Regions from separate parts of the Pseudomonas sp. HK3 genome, predicted to be linked through region 1. Evidence: predicted binding sites of a transcription regulator. Region 1 holds the regulator's gene; each other region holds the start of a gene.
What was found. Region 1 encodes sigma-54, which starts transcription at its own class of promoters, with help from an activator protein. Its sites were predicted from a motif close to ANTGGCATNNANNTTGCTNT; they were not measured.
Positions count from the first base shown of each region.

Region 2: ACU6U9_RS06895 (TorF family putative porin) is a predicted target of sigma-54. The motif match lies at 2,114-2,133, and genes of this name have one in related genera.
Region 3: ACU6U9_RS00510 (pilin) is a predicted target of sigma-54. The motif match lies at 2,769-2,788, and genes of this name have one in related genera.
Region 4: glnA (glutamate--ammonia ligase) is a predicted target of sigma-54. The motif match lies at 2,376-2,395, and genes of this name have one in related genera.

Region 1 covers NZ_JBREXD010000002.1:770,765-775,010, reverse strand. Annotated here, with positions in the region: partial or broken gene rapZ (RNase adapter RapZ) at 1-447, opposite strand, end outside; gene ptsN (PTS IIA-like nitrogen regulatory protein PtsN) at 471-923, opposite strand; gene hpf (ribosome hibernation promoting factor) at 930-1,235, opposite strand; gene ACU6U9_RS14630 (RNA polymerase factor sigma-54) at 1,353-2,852, opposite strand; gene lptB (LPS export ABC transporter ATP-binding protein) at 2,907-3,632, opposite strand; gene lptA (lipopolysaccharide transport periplasmic protein LptA) at 3,637-4,143, opposite strand; gene lptC (LPS export ABC transporter periplasmic protein LptC) at 4,124-4,246, opposite strand, start outside.
Region 2 covers NZ_JBREXD010000001.1:1,490,398-1,494,643, forward strand. Annotated here, with positions in the region: gene ACU6U9_RS06880 (urease accessory protein UreF) at 1-365, shown strand, start outside; partial or broken gene ureG (urease accessory protein UreG) at 483-1,082, shown strand; gene ACU6U9_RS06890 (HupE/UreJ family protein) at 1,198-1,740, shown strand; gene ACU6U9_RS06895 (TorF family putative porin) at 2,321-3,019, shown strand; gene glnK (P-II family nitrogen regulator) at 3,083-3,421, shown strand; partial or broken gene ACU6U9_RS06905 (ammonium transporter) at 3,510-4,246, shown strand, end outside.
Region 3 covers NZ_JBREXD010000001.1:133,014-137,259, reverse strand. Annotated here, with positions in the region: gene ACU6U9_RS00520 (type II secretion system F family protein) at 1-311, opposite strand, end outside; gene pilB (type IV-A pilus assembly ATPase PilB) at 324-2,003, opposite strand; gene ACU6U9_RS00510 (pilin) at 2,170-2,694, opposite strand; partial or broken gene nadC (carboxylating nicotinate-nucleotide diphosphorylase) at 3,027-3,871, opposite strand; gene ampD (1,6-anhydro-N-acetylmuramyl-L-alanine amidase AmpD) at 4,196-4,246, shown strand, end outside.
Region 4 covers NZ_JBREXD010000001.1:1,089,654-1,093,899, forward strand. Annotated here, with positions in the region: gene typA (translational GTPase TypA) at 1-1,813, opposite strand, end outside; gene glnA (glutamate--ammonia ligase) at 2,488-3,894, shown strand.

The sequences.
Region 1 (4,246 bases):
ACGTAATTGGTGCATCGATAAGTGAGTGGTATCCACGGTTAAATCTGCCATATCTGCAATGTGTTGCAGTACGGCTTTTTCTCTGTCGATGGCTTCAAGAAGCGGTACATCTGGCCCGGTAAGTGGGTGCTTACGTCGTGTGGCGCTAAAGCGGGTCAGCAATGTGTCGCTGTGGGCGTCGAGGTAAATAATCTCAAGTTGACATTGTTTGCGGTCAAGTTGATGAATGATTTCAGAGAAGTTAGCTAAATCCGCTTGAATATTACGCGCATCAATACTCACGGCAACAGAGCTCATTTGCCCTTGGCCGGATTGAATTTGGTCAAGCAGGTTTTGTAATAAGCCAACAGGCAGGTTATCAATGCAATAGAAACCCAGGTCTTCAAGTAGGTCTAAGGCGGTACTTTTACCCGAACCGCTGCGTCCACTGATAACCACAAGTTTCATGTCATAACCTTTCGTTTTGTTTATTAAGCCGTTGCCAGTTGATACAGCTCGTCATGGCCCTTAGCGGAGCGTAATTTATTACGATATTCTTCTTGGCTGAATCTTTCCGCCAACATACTAAGGGTTTGTAAATGTTGCTCAGTGGCTTCAGCTGGCACTAATAACACAAATACGATATCGACAGGTTTACGGTCAATTGAGTCGTAATCAATGGGTTCATCAAGAATGAAGAGAGCACCAATGGTGTCTTCACATTCCTCTAAGCGAGAATGAGGGATCGCTATGCCTTCGCCAATACCGGTACTGCCGAGTTTTTCTCTTGCAATGAGGCGTTCATAGATGTCATCAGCTTGAGCATCTTTGATATTGGAAGCAAGGAATTGACTAACATGTTGTATTAGCTTCTTTTTGCTACTGCATTGCGCACCCATTTGGGTGCGCTCAGGGGTTAAGATATTTGAGATACGAGAGGTCATATGACGTTAGTGATTACTTCCGTGACGGTGATTAACCATTTTTTCTTTGTGTTTAATTAGTTGTCTGTCTAGCTTGTCGGTCATGCCGTCAATTGCTGCATACATATCATCATTGTCAGCATTGGCATGTAGTTCAGCGCCAGATACATGCATGGTGGCTTCTGCTTTTTGGGTTACTTTTTCCACAGTGAGCGTCACTTGTACATTGGTAATATTATCAAAGTGTCGTTCCAGTTTTTCTATCTTGGAGTGGACATAGTCCTTAAGGGCTTGAGTCACTTCAACATGGTGGCCGCTGATATTAATTTGCATAGATGGCTCCTACTGTCTGCACTCCGAAATGGAGTACGTGAATGTGCTGATAACCTTTAGTATAGGCTACCGGCGAAAAACCAGTGTAGCTGTTTACCAAAACAGGTAGGCAAACAATTAAACCAAGCGTTTACGCTCGTTTGACGGTGGAATGTGCATCGCCTCACGGTACTTGGCTACGGTTCTACGTGCAACCTTAATGCCTTCTTCTTCTAAGATATTCGCAATTTTACTGTCACTTAACGGCTTCTTCGCACTTTCTACGGCGATGAGTTTTTTAATCATAGCTCGTATAGCCGTGGAAGAGCACTCACCACCACTGGTGGTACTAACATGGCTTGAGAAGAAATATTTTAACTCAAAAATACCCGCTGGTGTGTGCATGTATTTTTGTGTGGTCACACGTGAAATTGTGGACTCGTGCATACCGACGGCTTCAGCAATATCATGTAACACAAGGGGCTTCATTGCTTCATCCCCTTGTTCTAAAAAGTCTTGTTGGTATTCCACAATTTTCATGGCGACTTTTAACAACGTATCGTTACGACTTTGTAAGCTTTTCAAGAACCAGCGTGCTTCTTGTAAATGGTCTTTTATGAAGTTGTTGTCAGCACTGCTATCTGCGCGCTTCACCATAGACGCATAGTGGTCATTGATGCGCAGTTTTGGCGCAATCTCAGGGTTTAGCTCAACACGCCACTCCCCTTTGATTTTACGCACCATAACATCAGGAATAACATATTCACTGGTTTGTGGGTCAATTTGGGAGCCCGGACGCGGGTTTAATTCTTGAATGCCGCGAATGACTGTTTTCAGCTCTTCTTCTTTGACTTTTAGTTTACGCATCAGTGCTGCGTAATCTTTTGCACCGAGTAAATCAATGTATTGGTCAATCAATGTTTGAGCTAACGGTAACCATGGTGTTTCTTGTGGTAATTGGCGCAATTGTAACGATAAGCATTCTTGTAGATTTCGCGCGCAAACACCGCTTGGCTCGAACTGTTGAAGTAGGTTGAGCACCGCTTCTACTTCGTCTAATTCGATGTCTAATTCAGGGTCAAGTGATTCGACAATTTCATCCAGCTGTACTTTTAGATAGCCGTCATCATCTACGCCCTCAATGATATTGATCGCAATGAGATGATCGTTATCTGACATTGGAGTTAGGTTAAGTTGCCATAACAAATGGTCTTGCAGGTCGTCAGTGCTGCCGTTACGGCTGTCCATATCGTAATCTTCACCGGACGAACCTGATGAATGATTCTCAGTCATGGAAGTAGGGGCAGCAGAGGCTTGCCAAGTATCGTCCCAATCGCTATCTGTTGAAAGCTCATCAGGAATATTTTCGCTCCAATCATCGGCAGCGGTTGGTTCATCTGATGTGTGTTCGTCGCTTGGGGTGACTACTTCGACTTTCTCTTCACTTTGTGAATTGATGTCTTGATTGTTATCGCCTTCAAACTCTTCGTCAACATCCAGCAATGGGTTTGAATCCAATGCATTTTGAATTTCTAGTTGCAGGTCCAGTGTTGAAAGCTGTAATAAACGAATGGCCTGTTGCAGCTGAGGAGTCATGGTCAGCTGTTGACCCATTTTTAATTGGAGCGAGGCTTTCATATATTACTGCTTAATCCCATAGCGCGTTTGACCCATTGTAATGAATATACAAGATTACAACTTAAAGTCATCACCTAAATAAATATCTTTCACTTGTTGGTTCGATAACACATCGTCAGCGGAGCCTTCAGCGATGATATGACCATTACCTACGATATAAGCTTTCTCGCAGATATCAAGTGTTTCACGTACGTTATGGTCGGTAATCAGTACACCTAGACCGCGTTTTTTTAATTGTTTTACAATACTTTTTATATCGCCGACCGATATGGGATCAACGCCCGCAAATGGTTCGTCTAATAAAATAAATGACGGTTCAGCCGCAAGGGCTCTGGCAATTTCTACTCGACGTCGTTCACCACCGGATAACGCCATGCCCAAGCTGTCACGAATATGTTGAATATGAAATTCATCTAATAAACTTTCAAGTTTTTCTTTGCGTTCAGTATGGCTTAATTCTTTGCGGGTTTCTAAGATGGCCATGATGTTATTGGCGACGGTGAGCTTACGAAAAATGGAGGCTTCTTGTGGCAAGTAGCCAATTCCTTTTTGCGCGCGGCCATGCATGGGTAAATCGGTAATATCAGTGTCATCAATTAATACACGGCCCTTGTCTGACGCAACCAAGTTTACAATCATGTAAAAACAGGTTGTTTTACCTGCACCGTTGGGTCCAAGTAAGCCTACAATTTGACCGCTTTCAATGGATATGGAAACATCTTTAACTACTTGGCGTGGGCCGTAGCTTTTCGCTAAATTTTGCGCTTGCAATATTGCCATTGCGTTAAGGTTCCTTATCCTTTTTAGGCTGAATTACCATGTGGATACGATTTTCTTGTTCTTGGCTTTCAGCTTTTACTCTTTGTTCTTTTATTAGGTATACAATTTTTTCACCAGAAAAAATATTACCCTGTTTTTCAAGGCCCGCATTATTCAATAATGTTAATTGATCAATTTTTGTGTTGTAAATAATGGTTTCACCATAGGCAAGGGTTTTACCTTCATTGGCGTTTAACGTTTGCTCATAGCGTGCGGGTGTTCCTTTGGCAACGATTTTTTGTAAGCCTTCCGTCGTGCGAAATAAAACGATTTTTTCAGCTTCAATGTTCAGTGAACCTTGTTGCATTTTTACATTGCCGACGTAAATAATTTCACCTTTTATTTTATCTAAAGAGGCGGAGTCACTGGCAATGTGAATTTCTTGTTCGCTATCCCCTGGTAATGCGAAGCAGTTAAGGCTGCTGAGCAAAAGGGCGAGGGTGATGAGAATGTTACTGTGCCTTTGGATCATGGCGTCCTCTCACTTGTGATTTAAACTTTACAAATTGCGTATCTAATAAAATAGTCATACCAGTAGCGAGTAGTTCACTGTATTGACTTTCAATGGCAACTGG
Region 2 (4,246 bases), on a different contig from region 1:
GCGCGTATGTGCAATGGCATTTAGGCCAAGACCCAGCTCGCGAGCCATTGGTTAAAAGTATCAAACAACCCAGCGTAGTGTCGATGAACTCACTGGCGGCATCACTGAATAAAATAGATTTGCCCACTGCATTAATTGGGTTTGCATGGAGCTGGTGTGAAAATCAAGTAACCAGTGCCAGTAAAGCGCTACCGCTCGGGCAAACCCAAGCACAGCAAATTTTACAAACATTGATTCCGGTAATAGCGGATGTATGTGAACAAGCAACAAAAATTGAAGACGATGACATTGGCACCGGCTTAATGGGCTTAGCCATTGCATCATCATTACATGAACAACAGTATTCAAGATTATTTAGATCATAGCGGTGTGTGGGAGTGGCACGCTGAGCGCCCTTCCACAAAAAATTAAACATTAAAAAGCGTGAGTTGGAGCGGTATTAAGCCGTAGTACCAACATAATTAGCTTTAAAGGAATCATTTATGAAACAAGTATTACGTGTAGGCGTCGGCGGCCCAGTGGGTTCAGGTAAAACCGCTTTATTAAAAATGCTATGTCAAACCATGCGCGACCATTACAACATTGCAGTTGTCACCAATGACATTTATACCAAAGAAGATGCGCAGTTTTTGATGCGCAATAAGGTATTAGATGAAGATCGTATCATGGGAGTAGAAACCGGTGGCTGCCCGCATACGGCGATTCGCGAAGACGCATCAATGAATCTAGCCGCTGTGAAAGAATTACAAGACAAACACGAAGGCTTAGAAGTGGTGTTTGTTGAAAGCGGTGGCGATAATTTATCGGCGACGTTTAGCCCAGAGCTATCTGATTTAACCTTGTATGTGATTGACGTGTGCGCTGGGGATAAGATTCCGCGTAAAGGCGGCCCAGGTATTACAAAATCAGACATGTTAATTATTAACAAAGTTGATATAGCCGAACATGTAGGAGCATCGTTAGAAGTGATGCATCGTGATGCCAATAAAATGCGCCATGGCCGACCGTTTGTATTAGCAAATGTTGAAACCAGCAAAGGCGTAGCAGAAATTATTCGCTTTATCATTGATCAAGGCATGCTAGAAAAGCGCGTAAGTATTGAGCCGCTGCTTAATGAAATGTTGCCTGGCCATGAAGTGGATGAGCAAGCTGAAATCCATTCAACCCGATCTTTATAAGCTTAATAAGGAAGTCATAATGAAAAAGATATTCGCTGCACTGTTGTTGAATTTACCGATGCTTGTCATGGCTCACCCGGGCCATGAATCCATTTCTGCTACTCAAGGGCTAATAGCAGGTGCATTGCATCCATTAATGGGCATTGATCATTTATTGGCTTTTGCCGCGCTGGGTATATTGTTGTTTCGTCTTAAAGCAAAACAAGCAATGTTAATTGGTTCGGCCTTTGTGGTGCTGTTAGCGGTTGGATTTTATGGCGCACAAATGGGCGCATTACAATTGGCGAGTGCTACGGTTGAATCTTTGATTTTATTGTCAGTTGTCTTGTCGATTGCGTGCCTTGGGTTGGGGCGTTTTGTTGGTCATTATAAAAGTGCGTTATTAGTAACAGCATTTGCAATTTTTCATGGTGTTGCACATGGTGTTGAAGTGCCTGCGGGTGCAAGTAGCCATGGCTTTGCAGCAGGGTTTTTATTCTCAACCTGTGCCGTATTGTTATTGGTGCGAAAAGGAACATCTTTTGTTAGCGCCTTATCGTGTAAACAGCCACACACACTTTAAGTTAACTTAATTGGTGGCCCTGACTCATGTGTTTCATGCAGGGCTCACTAATTTAAACGTATGTGTCGGCGCATATACACTCTGTGTGCGCCTATAGCGTGCAGTCGTTTATAAACTGCCCGTATTTGAACATTTAAACTTCTTCTATATTTCTTCTTTCTCTCAGTCAAATTAAGCAAAAGTACTTCAAGTTTTCCTTCTTTACGTTGATATAAAATTAATGTGTCTCATAACAGTGCCGCAAACCAAACATTATACTTCAGATGCCCTTTTTGTGCCCCCTTTGTTCGTTTTTCGCATCATATTGGTGCTGTTAAAAAGATTTTCAGCTGAAAATCGAAGCCGAACAATGATAAATAGAGGAATTTAATAAGTTGGCATTGGGTTTGCAAACTACAGAGATATACATTCATACATAACAATAACTAATAAAAACTGCGCAGCACTCAATGAATCATTTTTTGTTGAGTTTTATAAGGGCCAAAAGTTCTTCGCGTACATTACAAAACCAAATTGTTTTGACTTTTTTTGACGATAATAAAACCAAAAATTAAACGATATAGAACGAAGGAAATAAATTATGAAAACTCTATCTAAAGCGGTTGCGATAGCTTCTCTTATTTCAGCAGGCGTAATGGCGTCTCAAGCAGCGAACGCAGAAGTATCTTACTCTGCTGGTGTTGCGACTACTTACTTATGGCGTGGTCAAGATTTAGGTGGTGCAGCAGTTTCTGCGGCAGCTGATTACTCTCATGATTCTGGTGCGTATGCTGGTGTTTGGGGTTCTTCTGGTGATCTAGCATTGGGCAATGAATACGATCTATATGTTGGTTTTGCAAAAGAGTTTGGCGATTTCTCTGCTGACCTACAAGCGGTAACCTACGTTTACAACAAAGCAACAGAAGACGGTAACGACGTTTATGGATCGCCTGGTGAATTATCTGACGGTATTTTATCGTTAGGGTTCATGGACGCTTCTGTTACTTACATCACTTCTTTAATTAGCGGCAGTCCTAGCTACGTTAATCTTGGCTATTCAGTTGCCGGTGCCGACATTGCTGTTGGTATAAGTGATAATGATGGTGGTCAAGAATACACCCACCTAGATTTATCTTATGGTCTAACCGATCAACTTAGCATCACGGTTTCTAAAATCGTAGATCAATCAAATACAACAGCTTCATTGCTAGGCGATGATGGTATTGCAGGTACTGACGACGACGGCTCTGAACTTGATGATGACGTTATCGTTGTAATGTCTTACAGCCTACCTCTTTAATTTTAAGTAGAATAAAGCTGGGGTTTCCCCAGCTTTATTTTTTAAATCCTCAAGGAGTTTGATATGAAATTGGTTACGGCCGTTATCAAGCCATTTAAATTAGACGACGTGCGCGAAGCACTCTCTGAAATTGGCGTTCAAGGCATCACAGTGACAGAAGTTAAAGGCTTCGGTCGCCAAAAAGGTCACACCGAACTGTACCGTGGTGCAGAATACGTCGTCGACTTCTTACCAAAAGTAAAACTCGAAATCGCCATTGATGACGCACTCACAGACAAAGTCATCGAAGCCGTATCGAAAGCCGCCAACACAGGCAAAATCGGTGACGGCAAAATCTTCGTGACAGCCCTAGAGCAAATCGTACGCATTCGTACCGGTGAGACAGGCGCTGACGCTGTTTAATGTTTTTAAACAAAAACATTAAACACTTTTAGTTTGTAAATTATTTCTGACGTTTTAAAAACGGATTGAAGCTTAATGCGGGGGCATTATGGAAAACAATGTGTTTCAACTTCAGTACGCCATGGATACCTTTTACTTCTTGGTATGTGGCGCACTTGTAATGTGGATGGCGGCTGGTTTCGCCATGCTCGAAGCCGGTCTTGTTCGATCAAAGAACACCACCGAAATATTAACCAAGAACGTGGCCTTATTCGCCATCTCTTGCACCATGTACATGGTCTGCGGCTACGCCATCATGTATGGCGGTGACCTTATTCTTATCCGGCATCACCGAAGTCGACACCGCAGCCGTACTGGCTGACTACGCCGCTCGTGAAGACGGCTTCGAAGGCGGATCAATCTACTCAGGCGCATCAGACTTCTTCTTCCAAGTCGTCTTCGTCGCCACCGCCATGTCCATCGTATCCGGTGCCGTAGCAGAGCGCATGAAACTATGGTCATTCCTAGTATTCGCTGTGGTCATGACCGGTGTTATCTACCCAATGGAAGGTGCTTGGACATGGGGCGGTCAATCTGTCTTTGGCCTGTACTCCCTAGGCGATGACTTTGGGTTCTCAGACTTTGCCGGTTCGGGTATCGTCCACATGGCCGGTGCAGCAGCCGCCCTTGCGGGTGTACTACTACTCGGTCCACGTAAAGGTAAATACGGCCGTAATGGTGAAATCAACGCCATCCCAGGTGCCAACCTACCGCTCGCAACATTAGGCACCTTCATCCTATGGATGGGCTGGTTCGGCTTCAACGGTGGATCCGTTCTAAAACTGG
Region 3 (4,246 bases), on a different contig from region 1:
GGGTTTTCTAATCCATCAGCTACAATTTCTAATCCTTGCATTAATGGTACCCCAGCTTTTGCCATGGTAGCCAATTGACGTAAAAATATGGTTATATCCATATTTTTAATTTTCTTTGAACCACCGCCGCCACTACCGCCTATTCCAAATAAGCCTTCAGATTTTCGGCGAATTTTCTTGGGTAATATGCCTTGCTTGCGTAATTGGGCTTTTACGAGCGCGGAGTTCTCTCCTAGCATCTCACCTTCAATTTTTTGTCCACGCTTATTTATGCCTTCCCACTGGAAAGTCATAGTTTTGGTTTTGGCCATGTTAAATTCCTACTACCCTGATGTGACTCGGTTAGCTTCTTCAAGGCTAGTAACACCCTGAGCAACTTTCATAAGAGCAGATGTTCTTAAATTATTAAAGCCTTCTTTACGGGCTGTGTCAGCAATTTGGATCGCATTTCCTCCCTCCATAATAATACGAGAGATAGCATCAGTGATGCGAACCACCTCATATATGCCAACACGACCCTTGTAGCCACTACTACAAGCATCACAGCCAACGGGTTTAAAGAGTGTCGCATCGGTAAGCATAGAATCGGTGAAGCCCGCTTCTTTTAACGCCTCTTTAGGTATATCGGCTTTGGTTTTGCAAATACTACATAGACGACGACCAAGCCGTTGAGCAATAATTAAGCTGACTGATGTGGCAATATTAAAAGCAGGTACGCCCATATTAGCTAATCGTGTGAGTGTTTCTGGGGCGCTATTGGTATGAAGTGTCGATAATACTAAATGACCCGTTTGGGCCGCTTTAATCGCAATGCCAGCCGTATCAAGGTCTCGAATTTCACCAACCATGACAATATCGGGATCTTGGCGTAAAAATGAACGCAGCGCCTCAGCAAAGTCTAGACCGACCTTGGCATTTACATTCACCTGGTTAATGCCCTCAAGGTTGATTTCAACCGGGTCTTCAGCGGTTGAGATATTCGTACCTTCAACATTCAATATGTTCAACCCAGTATAAAGTGAAACGGTTTTACCGGACCCAGTAGGGCCCGTTACCAATATCATACCTTGAGGTTGAGACAGTGCGTCCATGTATAACTTTTTCTGAGCGGGTTCATATCCGAGTGCGTCGATGCCCAATTGTGCACTTGAAGGGTCCAAGATACGTAGAACAATCTTTTCTCCCCACAATGTGGGTAATGTATTAACACGAAAATCGATGGACTTATTTTTGGAAATCTTCATCTTAATTCGGCCATCCTGTGGCACACGTCGCTCAGAAATATCCATTTGCGACATAACTTTTAATCTTGCCGCAATTTTGTGTGAAAGATTGATCGGAGGTGATGCCACTTCGTGCAATACGCCGTCTGTGCGGTAACGTACGCGGTAACGTTTCTCATAGGGTTCAAAATGTAAATCGGATGACCCCATTTTAATGGCATCCAGTAGCATTTTGTTGATAAAACGGACGATCGGCGCTTCATCTCCTGTACCATCGTCTTCCGCTACTTTCTTTTGAGGCTCATCATCTTCTAAGTCAAGGTCCTCACCTAGATCATCAAAGGCCGTGCTGCCAGCCTGTAGCTTTTCTAAAATAATATTGAGTTTGTCAAACTCAACGATGGTGGCATCAACGGTCATACCCGTGGCAAACTTCACATCATCCAGTGCCGACATGTCAGACGGGTCTGCTTGCGCTATATGCAAGCGGTTTCCGCGTTTAAAAATAGGTAGGACTTTATGTTTGTCTAATAAATCATTGCTAATTAAGTCTATAGCAAAGTGTTCAGGGTCCATGGCCGCAAGGTCTAAATAGGGGAGGCCAAATTCGTCAGAAACCAGTAGTGCAACATCTTTAGGTTTACAGGTGCCTGAGAGTAAGCTGTGCATAATAAATGAGCGATGCTCTTTATTGGCTTCGTTGAATAGGGTTAAAGCTTGCTGTTCATTGATTAATTTACGCTCAACGAATTGACGGGCGATGCCACTAATATTGGACATATTGCTAGTATTCTTGTTGTAATTTGCTGTTTATCATACCGTTTTTAGTAAATTTAAACAGTGCTCTAATTGGTATTTTTGCTTTGTGTCTAGCTAAAGTGAAGCTGGCTTTCTTATAGGTATAAAAAAACCCGCCGAAGCGGGTTTTTTTTAAACTAGCGCTAAATTAGCCGCCAATTTTAGGTAGGTACTTAGCGTCTAAGGTACCGCCAGTAGTGCGGTAGAATACAGCACCGTTACCGTTCATAGTTGCAGAAAGAGTAACAGTTTTACCATCTAGGTCAGCTGTTACACCATTACCAGCACCTGTTAGTACGCCAGGGTTAACTGCACAGTTTGCAGTTACTGCTTCTGCAATGCCGTAATAAGTTGCTGTGATCACTGCATTGTTAGCATCTGCAACAACTAGCGCAACATCTTTAACTGGACCTACACAGTTTTCGCCTTCGCCTGCTACCCATTGATTAAATGGAGAGATAGCAATAGCCGCAGCTGTAGGTAGTGTTTGTTCTATTTGAGCATATTCAGATAGTGCGAACTGCAATGGGCGAACTGCAGCAGATGTTGATGTCATTGCATCAGTACGTACAATGTATGCTTGATATTGTGGTACCGCAACAGATGCCAAAATACCGATGATTGCTACAACAATCATTAATTCAATAAGGGTAAAACCTTTTTGACCTTTCATAGTAGACCGCTCCACATAATTTATTAGTTTGTTTATAATCTAGCTGTTAGAACAGCCTTATTATTAATTTTACTACAGCAGGTCTTGTGCCAACTGATGGCGCATAGTATTCATGATTTTCATGTCAAAATAAAGACGCAACAGTCGCAAAACCAGTAAAGAAATGCTCATAAAGTGAGCACTCCATCACATTCGTTTGTAAAGTGAGCAAAGGTGTCAACTTGCAGGGTGACAAAAAATGTCACCTAGCGACGAGTAGCGTCTGTTTGGCCAGTTTGTTGAGCAAATAATGCTGTAGAGCCGTTTTTCAGTTTAATCTTGAAAATGGGGCATCAAACCATGCGCATGGACAAATCCACCGCTTTGATATCTTTGGTTAATGTACCAATAGAAATATAATCCACACCGGTTTCAGCAATCTTCACTAAGGTTTTATCGGTGATGTTACCGCTGGCTTCTAGTTTTGCTTTGCCATTGGCGTGCTCAACGGCTTGTTTGGTCTCTTCGATTGAAAAGTTATCCAGCATGATGATGTCAGCGCCCGCGTCTAGTGCTTGGTTTAGCTCCTCAAAGCCTTCAACTTCAACTTCTACTGGCTTGCCTGGTGCAATTATTTTTGCTTGTTCAATGGCCTGTTTAATCGAGCCGCAGGCATTGATGTGATTTTCTTTGATTAAAAACGCATCATATAGGCCAATACGGTGATTAAAGCAGCCGCCTTGTGTCACTGCGTATTTAAGTGCGTTACGCATACCTGGTATGGTTTTGCGTGTATCGAGCAGTTTTACTTGGGTGTGTTTTACTTGCTGGCTGTAATGAGTGCACTTGGTTGCGACGGCTGATAGCGTTTGCAGGAAGTTCAGTGCGGTGCGCTCGCCTGTTAACAAGCTGCGGGATGGGCCTTTTAATTCAAATAAGGTGTCGTTTGCCTGTACGTGCTGTCCATCTTGGGCATGCCAAATGACCTCGACCGTTGAATCAAGTTGCTTGAATACTTCATCTACCCATGCACAACCAGCAATGGTTGCGTCATCACGGCTGATGATGCGGGCGTGGCTATGTTTGTGTCTGCTGGTATAAGCTGTGCCGTAATGTCGCCAGAACCAATGTCTTCAGCCAATGCGAGTTGTACGCCTTGTTTAATGTCGGCTTGAATCTGTGTGTGGGTTAGGTTCATGGTCATACTGCTTTTTAGTAATTGGGTTGTGAGCGCTGATTTATGGTCTGTATGGCCGCTGCCTAAATAAATGTGGCTTAACAGATGTAGCACCTTAAGGGTGCTGTGTTACGTTGCAAGGCCTTATTTACTGAGTTAGCCAACGCCATACACCTTAAAAAGCAGGATTTTATACTGAAAGGTCCTTGAGTGCACTTGTCTGGGCGTAAAACAGAAGACTGGGTTGGTTGTGGGAGCTTACTAAAGCGTGTTATGCAGGGTGTCTTGCTAAATCATTTAAATTCATCAATGCTTGGCGTTTATTTGGGGTGGTAATATTGGACAGTGGAAATACACAATCACAGGTTAATAGGCGCGTATTGGCAGCCTTCACCG
Region 4 (4,246 bases), on a different contig from region 1:
TCTTAGAGCTGTTCGCGCGCTTACGATCGTTCTCAGTAAGGTGTTTCTTACGAAGACGAATGCTTTCTGGCGTTACTTCAACTAGCTCATCATCTTCGATGAATTCTAGTGCTTGCTCTAGTGTGTGCTTAACAGATGGTACCAAGTTAATCGCTTCATCTGTACCAGATGCACGCACGTTAGTTAGCTGCTTGGCTTTAGTTGGGTTAACAACCAAGTCGTTATCACGAGAATGCAAACCAACGATTTGACCTTCGTAAACTTCTTGCGCAGGAACCACAAATAAACGACCACGATCCTGCAAAGTGAATAGAGCGTAGCCCAATACTTTACCCGTCACCATAGATACCAATACGCCGTTATGACGCGCGGCAACAGGGCCCGCTTTCACTTCACCGTAGTGATCAAATACGTTGGTCAAAATACCAGAACCCGATGTCATGGTCATGAAGTCACCACGGAAACCGATCAAGCCACGAGCAGGCATGATAAATTCTAAACGTACGCGACCTTTACCGTCTGGAACCATGTTTGTCATGTCAGCACGACGGTCACCCATCTCAGACATAACCGCACCTTGGTGCTGCTCTTCAACATCGATTACAACTTGCTCGTACGGCTCTTGAATTTTACCGTCAATTTCGCGCTGAACTACTTCAGGACGACCAACCGCCATTTCAAAACCTTCACGACGCATAGTTTCGATCAGTACAGAAAGGTGAAGCTCACCACGACCGGATACTTTGAATTTCTCAGGGCTTTCGCCTTGCTCAACACGCAGTGCCACGTTGTGGATCAATTCTTTTTCTAGACGTTCCGCAATGTTACGGCTCGTTACGAACTTACCTTCTTTACCAGCGAACGGAGAGTCGTTCACTTGGAATGTCATGCTTACCGTTGGCTCATCAACGGATAACGGTGGCAGTGCTTCAACGTTACCAGGTACACAAAGGGTGTCAGAGATACCCAATTTGTCGATACCCGTAATACATACGATGTCGCCTGCAGTTGCTTGATCAACCACAACACGGTGAAGACCATGGTAGCCTTTCACTTCTGATACTTTACCGTTACGAGTCTTACCTTCAGAATCAACGATGGTCACTTGTGCGTTGGTTTTCAACGTACCACGAGTGATACGGCCAATGCCCACTACGCCTTTAAATGAATCGTAATCCAGTGAGGAGATTTGCATTTGGAAATCGCCATCAGGATCAACGTCAGGTGCCGGTACGTTATCAGCAATCGCTTGAAGCAATGGCGTCATGTCTTCAGCCATGTTTGCATGTTCTGTACCGGCAATACCATTGATTGCTGAACAGTAGATGACAGGGAAATCTAGTTGCTCATCTGTCGCGTCTAGGCGATCAAACAAGTCGAATACTTCGTCCATTACCCAATCAGGGCGCGCGCCTGGACGGTCAATTTTGTTAATAACTACGATTGGACGTAAACCACGAGCGAATGCTTTTTGTGTTACGAAACGAGTCTGAGGCATAGGGCCATCTACTGCATCAACGATCAGCAGTACAGAGTCAACCATCGACATTACACGTTCTACTTCACCACCAAAGTCGGCGTGTCCCGGTGTATCTACGATATTGAAACGGTAATCGTTCCATTTAATCGCCGTGTTTTTCGCCAAGATGGTAATACCACGTTCTTTCTCTTGGTCGTTGGAGTCCATTACACGCTCGCCGCCTAGCTCTTTACGATCTAGCGTGCCAGACTGCTCAAGTAACTTATCAACAAGTGTGGTTTTGCCATGGTCAACGTGAGCGATGATGGCGATATTACGTAGGTTTTCAATCATATATAGTCCTGTCAGGCCTTGCTTTTAACATGCCCAAATAATAAAACTGCATGGCGCAATCTGCAGTGGCTTGCGCATTCAACGGAAGGTTAAGTAACAACCTCGCACCAATGCTTACGAATTGGTGATGTCTATTTTCGTTTAAGGTTAAAAAACCTTATAACCTCGCATCTAATGTCACTGCATTTTTATGGTTCACAAACAGAACTTAAAAATACGCTGCAAGGAGACTGCCTCAAAATTTAGGCGGCGATTATAGCCATCTAATGCCATGCAGGCTATGAAAACCCGGATAAAAAACGTTTTTTTGTGCAAAAAACACCCAATAAGAAAAATTACCTGAAAATGTCCTACCAGCAGGCACAATCTAACTATCATCACTGCACAGTTGAACCTATAATGTGCACGCCTTATGGGGTGGTATCACTAGAACAAACACGTAAATGTCGTTTTAGCACCAATTTAGAGCATTGATTTATATAAATGCACTATTTTGAATCGGGATTAATTAGGGCAAACATTCATAGCGCCTTGAAAGCCCTTTGTATTCGCCCCAATAATGACTGGCATGTGTTTTGCTCTGAGTTTGGGCAGTGCACCATGTGCAGGCTTCTTAGATAAGAGCAATCATAAAATCATCAGACGCAAATCGTCTTCTACAATTGGAGAGCAACATGTCAGAGAACACTCTGAAGCTGATTAAAGACAATGACGTGAAGTGGGTCGACCTACGCTTCACTGACACCAAAGGTAAAGAGCAGCACGTGACCATCCCTGCTTCTTACGTTGACGCAGAATTCTTTGAAACTGGCCAAATGTTCGATGGCTCTTCAATCGCAGGCTGGAAAGGCATCAACGAATCAGACATGATTCTTTTACCAGATGACACCACTTCTTTCCTTGATCCGTTCACTGAAGATGCAACCCTTGTTCTACGTTGTGACATCATCGAACCTTCTACTATGCAAGGTTACGAGCGTGATCCACGTTCTGTTGCAAAACGCGCAGAAGCATTCCTACAGTCTACTGGCCTAGGTGATACTGCTTTCTTCGGTCCAGAACCTGAATTCTTCATCTTTGATGACGTTAAATTCGGCGCTGACATCTCTGGTGCTTTCTACAAAGTTAACTCTGAAGAAGGTTCTTGGAACTCATCTGCTACTATCGATGGCGGCAACATGGGTCACCGTCCACGCGTTAAAGGCGGTTACTTCCCAGTACCACCAGTAGACAGCTCTCACGACATGCGTGCCGCTATGTGTAACACCATGATCGCTATGGGTCTTGACGTTGAAGTACATCACCACGAAGTGGCAACGGCTAACCAAAACGAAATCGGTGTTAAATTTAACACTCTAGTTAAAAAAGCTGACGAAGTGCAAATGCTTAAGTACGTTGTTCATAACGTTGCTCACGCATACGGCAAAACTGCGACGTTCATGCCTAAGCCAATCGTTGGCGACAACGGTTCTGGTATGCACGTTCATATGTCTTACTGGTTGAACGGCGAAAACCAATTCGCTGGTGATGAATATGCTGGTCTTTCTGAAACGGCTCTTTTCTACATTGGCGGTATCATCAAGCACGCTAAATCACTAAACGCGTTCACTAACCCAGGTACTAACTCTTACAAGCGTTTGATCCCTGGTTTCGAAGCACCTGTAATGCTTGCGTACTCTGCACGTAACCGTTCTGCTTCTATCCGTATTCCTTACGTTGCAAGCCCCAAAGGCAAGCGTGTTGAAGCTCGTTTCCCTGACCCAATCGCTAACCCATACCTTGCATTCTCTGCAATGTTAATGGCCGGTATCGATGGTGTTAAAAACAAGATTCACCCTGGCGATGCAGCTGACAAAGACTTGTATGACCTACCTGCTGAAGAAGCAGCTAAGATCCCACAAGTGGCAGGCAGCTTACGTGAAGCGCTAGCATGTCTTAAAGAAGATTGCGCATACCTAATTGAAGGCGGCGTATTCACTCAAGACATGATCGATGCTTACATCGAGCTTAAAATGGAAGAAGTGTATCGTGTTGAACACACGACTCACCCAGTTGAGTACGATATGTACTACTCAGTATAATTCTTCGGAATTATCGGTAGTCAAAAAGGAGCAGCCTACGGGCTGCTTTTTTTATGCCGATAAAAACACCATCATGTTGAACACAACTCTCAATTTACCCAGTTGAGTACCATATGTACTACTCAGTAACATTCTTCGGAATTATCGGTAGTCAAAAAGGAGCACCCTACGGGCTGCTTTTTTTATGTCTATAAAAACACCATCATGTTGAACACAACTCTCAATTTACCCAGTTGAGTACGATATGTACTACTCAGTAACATTCTTCGGAATTATCGGTAGTCAAAAAGGAGCAGCCTACGGGCTGCTTTTTTTATGCCTATAAAGAACATAATCATGTTGAACACAACTC